Regions from separate parts of the Ruminococcus sp. OA3 genome, predicted to be linked through region 2. Evidence: riboswitches for the same ligand, from Rfam matches in the RefSeq annotation. Region 2 holds a riboswitch; the other holds the start of a gene.

Region 1 (3,197 bases), 1.7 Mb from region 2:
CCACCGCAATTTTGCTGCGCAGAAACTCGATGGAAAAATCCCGAAGATCCCTTCCGTCCAGAATAATACTGCCGGAGGAAACATCATAAAAACGAAGCAGAAGGTTCACAATTGTAGACTTTCCGGAACCCGATTTTCCCACAATGGCTGTAATCTTTCCTGAGTCAAACTGTAAATCAATATTCTCCAGTACATCTGCGGAACTCTTATCGTAATGAAAGAATACCTGATTCATGGAAATCTCCGGGAGCTCTCCGGTGAGCTGATCCGGACCTTTTCCATCCTTCAATGCGACCGGTTCATCCAGCACCGCAAACAGCTCTTCTGCTACGGAGAGTCCCAGATAACTGCTGTGCCAGTATGTATTCATATCATTCAGAGGCTTCATACATTCACCTGCCAGGAACAGAATGATCAGGAGACTTCCATAGGATAGCTTTCCCTGAGCCATGTGATACGCTGCAATGGCGATGCTGGCTGCCGTTCCGATGGCCGTACACGTAACGATCACTGCTGAGTCCGACAGGGAAATTCCCAGATTTTTCATGGATTCTCCTGCAAATCCCCAGGCACGCTCCGCCAGCTTCTTTCCTTCCCGTTTGCTGACTCCCATGGATTTCAGCGTATTCATACCCTGCATGCTGTCGATGTACTGAGCATTCAAATCTGCATAATCCTGCCAGTATTCAATCATTACTTTAGATACTGCCGGCATAAATAAATGGGGAACTACGATGGCTAAAATCGCCATGATCAAAACAAGAAGCCCTACTGCCCAGTCCAGTGTCCACAGATAAACCGTAGAAAACAGCGTTGTCACAAATACCACAACCGTTTGCGGCAGGTACTGGACCAGAAACGCCTCAAAAGACTCGACCCCGTCTGTGATCAGTGACTGCAGGTTTCCCGTCCGTTTGTCATTTCTATAGGACGGTCCCAGCTGCATCAGTTTTGCCAGCATCGTATTCCTGATGACTGCCTTTACCTTGGCTGCCATCTTTTTCGTGTATCCTTCCTGATATCGTACCAGAAATGACCGGAACAATAATGCCAGCAGGCATACTGCCAGATATCCCAGCACAGCCGACAGCTGCTTTTTATCAAATACAGCTGTGACACCCTTTGCAAGGCAAAATGCCTGTATAAAACTGCACGCAACCATGGATAGTCCCAATATGATCTTGACTGCAACATCTCCCGGTATCTTTTTTAGAAATTCAATCAGTCTTATATATTTTCCCATAATCGTCCGTTATTTTTCTGCGCCCACCATAAAGGCCGGTGTCAGTTTATTGAGTTCCTTTCCTTTTTCATCCCAGACTTTATCGATGATATTCGGCTCCGCAAATACTTTTGCAAATCCCAGTGACATCAGATATTCCAGATCCCACAACGGGCGAACCTTATCACTCATGAAGAGCTGACGGCTCAGTTCATCTCCTTTCTGTGGATTTGCATGAGCATGTACGTTCCGTCCGTATTTTTCATTAATTCTGGCCTCATTGTCCCGGTATCGTTTTCCAAGTTCCTCGTCGTACAGATAAAGATACCAGCACGCATCAAATACCAGCAGTCTGCCTCCCGGCTTCAGCACCCGTTTCCACTCCCTGTACGCTTTCTGAGGATCCCCCAGGGTCCATGTTATATTTCTGCTGATCACCATATCAAAGGTATTATCCGGAAACTGCAGGTCCTGACAGTCCATCGTCTGCAGTACTGCGTGCTGTCCCCGGGCTTTTACGTGTTCCTCTGCACAGGAAATCATATTTTCGGTAATATCGATTCCCGTCACCTCATGTCCCTCTTCCCCCAGAATGATCGGGAAAAATCCCGGACCGCATCCCGCATCCAGAATTTTCAGAGAGCCGCTGTGTGGTACATAATCCCGAATCAATGCCTTCCACGCCTCGCAATGCGGTCCGTCCAGTTCCTCCTGAATTCCACGGCTGTAGACCTTCGCCTCACCCTCCCAATAATCTTTAATCTCGCTGTTCAGTTCCATGTTGTCCTCCTTTTCATCTGGTTGTCTGTGCTTTAAATAAAAAAACGGCCCACTACGGCCGTAAACACACAAATAACATATGCTCCTTATACACCGTAAGAATCATAACTACTTCTGCGCAAGCAGTTCTCCTGACTTAAGATCATCACATTCTCCCACCTTCCCAGGTAAATACCCAGTGGCACCTTGAAAGAATGCTCCCTAACACAGTGACGGGATCGTACCGGATTCTGACCGGTTTCTCTATTAATCCTTTCGGAACTTGCACAGTTTAACTGTAAAATCGTATTAAATTTGCTCTTTTATGAGAATATCACCTTTTTTATCTGAAGTCTACAAATTTTTTCGCTTAAATTCATTCCATTTTGTTATATAAATCACAGCATTGCATAACACCCGTACGCGTTTTCATCACCCGGATTCTTATGTTGTCCTGCGGTGCTTCGTGTCCGTCTGCACTCTCGTCAATCGCTCCCCCTCTGCATTAAATACATGTATCTTCTCCTGCTTCAGACGAACATATATCTCATGTCCAATTTGACCTGGGAAATCAGCATTCGTCATGACCGTGAGATTCGGTATGCCGGGCGCAGCAAGAAAAACGGCCACCTCACGCCCTGTATTCTCCAACAGGCCGATCTCCATCCGGATGGCGCCAGGCTCATTCTTTGAAGCAAGCTCAATGTGTTCCGGACGGATGCCAGCCTTAAGCGGCTCTTGTAATTGCTCCCCAGGCAAATTACCTATATTTATAGGAATACGGGCTTCACCCAGAGTCAGAAAATGCTGCGCATGATATGATACAATCTTTGTATCCCATATATTCATATTGGGAGAGCCTATAAATCCGGCAACGAAAAGGTTAGCCGGATTTTGATAGATCTCCTGCGGCGTTCCAAACTGCTGTAAAACGCCGCAATTCATTACAGCAATACGTGTTCCCATTGTCATGGCTTCGATCTGGTCATGTGTAACATATATTGTTGTTACACCCAATTCCCGCTGTAGCGTTATAATCTCCCGGCGCATCTCTGTGCGGAGTTTCGCATCCAGATTTGCCAGCGGTTCATCCATCAAAAAAAGCTTAGGCCTTCTCACCAATGACCGCGCAAGGGCCACACGCTGACGCTGCCCCCCGGAGAGTGCACCGGGCTTCCTTTCCAACAAAGTGTCCAGTTCCAGCTTTTTTGCCACC
Region 2 (3,197 bases):
ATACCATTGATTTTACGCCTGCGGACGGCAATATAAGCAAGTTCAGCTGGGCGTCAAGCAATACGGACGTGCTGACAGTCAAAAATGGTATCGTAAAGGCAGTGGGCGTTGGAAGCGCAAGCATCTATGGAACGGCAGGAAACGCCTTTGCGACCTGTGAAATTACTGTGACCCTCTCCGGGGATGAGGTGGCAGGAATTGAGGTCATAGGACTGATCGATCAGATCGGAGGGGTGACGCTTGACAGTGAGGATGCAGTTAAAACAGCCCGTACGGCCTACAACAAACTGACCAGAATGCAGAAAGCATATGTAGAGAATGATCAGAAGCTGTTTGATGCAGAGGATAAGTTGTATGAACTGCAGGAAGTGATGAGAAGTCCGGTAACATTAAGTTCTGTAAAGTCAGTAAATTATAATACGGTGAATGTTACCTGGAAATCCGTAAACGGTGCAGAAGGGTATCAGGTATACCGAAAGACAGCAGGAGGAAGTTACAAAGAGATCGCAGCTGTGAGCGGACGCGAAACAACGGCATACAGAGATACCGGGCTGACTACGGGAACGGTTTATACCTACACTGTGCGTGCCGTGTATACGCTTGGAGGTGAGAAACAGCTTGGAGATTATGTGAAATCTGGAATCAGCGGAAAAGCGATGCCGGAGAAAACAGTGACTTCCAAAGTTCAGTCCTGGGGATCTCAGACATTGAAACTTACCTGGGAAAAAGTAAGCGGAGCCAGCGGATACCAGATCTATCACAGGACATCCAAAAACGGTCCATGGAAATACGTCACACAGATTGCAGATGGAAATACAACGTCCTATATGCATTACAATCTGATATGCGGAAATACATATGACTATGTGGTACGTGCGTATCGCACCGTGAAGAACACGAAATACATTGGTGCGAACAGCGATATACTGAGCGGGAAACCTGTACCGGCGCAGGTGAAAAATGTGACGGTCAGGAAAGCTTCTTCCACCAGCATGAAGATCAGCTGGGGCAAAGTGAACGGAGCCAGTGGCTATCAGATCTACCGCAGGAATCCTGATACAGGAAAATATCAGTTCGTCACACAACTCGGGAATGGAAATGTGGCAGCTTATACGGAAAAAGGCCTGAAGAAAGGGATTACCTATACGTATGTGGTGCGTGCTTACCGTACCGTAAACGGCAACAAGATTTTGGGTGCCAACTCAACTGAAACAAAAGGAAGTATCAACTAATGATCACGGCGGGGGATTCCATTTTGGAATACCCCGCCGTTTTGGCAAAATAGTGCAGGATTTGCAGTTTACTTGAAAAAGTGGATGTGCTATACTGTAACCAATTTCATAAGATGAGTATTTATGGTCGGATTTTTGCAGGGAGGAAAGCATAAATCCGTTAAAAGAGAATCCGGTGTGAATCCGGAACAGTCACCACTACTGTAACGTGGACGAAGGAATGATATACCACTGGGCCCGGAGCCCGGGAAGGCATTCCCAAGGATGAAGCGAAGTCAGGAGAACTGCCATAGATCGAACGAAGTAATATTTTCGGGTGAAGAAAATATGCTTTTTTTGTTGCCAAAAAACAGAGAAACAGGAGTATCAGAAGTAACATACGGCAGGGAGGAGACGGATTATGGAGAGGAAGAAACGGGATGGTTTAAGGAGAAGGGGATGTGTGCGGCATTGTGTACACAGGCTTACCGCGGTCGTGCTGATTCTGGTACTGACGATGTCAGCATGCCTGATGGAAGCAGGTGCGGTTGCATGGAATGCAAATGCAGATACAGATGACAATTTCCAGCAGCTGAGATTCTGGGAGGATGAAAAGCCGGGCATACGCTTTTATATCAACGCTGCCGCGCGGTATGAACTGGAGACGGTTAGGGAACCCGGATTTGGGACAGATAAAGGTGAGTGGACGGTGATGAGCCTGCTGCGCGGGATGTATACCGGAATGGATTATCTGAACTATATACCGGATGATTATTTCGAAGGCTATTATCAGCGTATGGTGGAAACGGTACAGAGCAAAAACGGTGTACTTGATGCATACAAGATCACGGAATGGTGCAGAGTGATACTTGCGCTGAGTGCGCTCGGAAAATCACCGGAAGATGTGGGAGGATATGATTTCCTGGATAAGCTGTCAAAATCATATAACGACACATACTGGCAGGGGATCAACGGTCCGGTATTCAGCCTGATCTCCCTGAATACCGGCGGGTATCAGCTCTATGAGACACCTTCTGATTATCAGGAGGGTGATATCAACACCGAAGGCCGTATGCTGGATTATATTGTGCGCCATGAGATCCTGAGTTCGGACAAGACGATCGGTGGCTGGGCATTGAATGACGCCAATGCTGCTGAGAAGGGCGCTGATGCCGATATCACAGGGATGGCGCTTCAGGCAATGGCGCCCTATTATCTGGATGAACTGAAATACAAAGAGTCGGGCGCAACGACGCCGTATTCTGAGTTTGTGAAGGCGGTGGAACGCGGCATCTATACGCTGCATCAGATGCAGCTGGACAATGGAGGCTTCAAGGGCTGGGGAAGTGACGTTAATACGGAGTCAACGGCCCAGGTAATCGTAGCCCTGACGGAGCTTGGCATCGATCCGCTTTCCGAACGTGTTGTACTCTCCAATATAGGAAAAGAATGCGGGTTTCTCCCAAAAGGCGCCGTATGGGACGGCACAAGCTGCAATAACATGATTGACGCAGTGCTGATGCACTGGGAGAAAAACAGCGGATCCAGCGAGGCGGTGGGAGGCTTCAAACATGTCACGGCAGGTGACGACGGCGGAGGCGGAAGCGGTGATTCGGTTAATGGAATGGCGACTGATCAGGCTCTCTATGCCCTGATTTCCTACGACCGTTTTCTCAACGGGGAGAATACGCTGTATGACATGACCGATATGACGGACGGCAGTTATACGGGTATGACAGCAGATACGTATTCCCTCACGTATGACGGCAACGGATCTGCCGCTTCCAGCACAGAGTCTTATGCACCGTACGCGGAAGTTATGCTGCCGGTTGTGCAGTCTACGGGTGATGAGGCGTTTGTGGCGTGGAACACGAAGGCGGACGGAACGGGAACGACATATCGTCCGGGGGAAATACTTTCCATGCCGGAACAGGATGTGACACTGTATGCCATGTTCGGACAGATTGATTTTACCCTGGAGCTGGA

The links. Region 2 has a riboswitch for cobalamin ahead of MCG98_RS05075 (InlB B-repeat-containing protein). Riboswitches for the same ligand answer to the same signal wherever they lie in the genome.
Region 1: another riboswitch for cobalamin. It lies ahead of MCG98_RS12705 (class I SAM-dependent methyltransferase); the one in region 2 lies ahead of MCG98_RS05075 (InlB B-repeat-containing protein).

The regions. Positions count from the first base shown of each region.
Region 1 is NZ_JAKNTO010000001.1:2,832,855-2,836,051, forward strand. Features, by position in the region: gene MCG98_RS12700 (ABC transporter ATP-binding protein) at 1-1,243, opposite strand, end outside; gene MCG98_RS12705 (class I SAM-dependent methyltransferase) at 1,253-2,002, opposite strand; cobalamin riboswitch at 2,106-2,283, opposite strand; gene MCG98_RS12710 (ABC transporter ATP-binding protein) at 2,426-3,197, opposite strand, start outside.
Region 2 is NZ_JAKNTO010000001.1:1,104,302-1,107,498, forward strand. Features, by position in the region: gene MCG98_RS05070 (Ig-like domain-containing protein) at 1-1,232, shown strand, start outside; cobalamin riboswitch at 1,340-1,539, shown strand; gene MCG98_RS05075 (InlB B-repeat-containing protein) at 1,633-3,197, shown strand, end outside.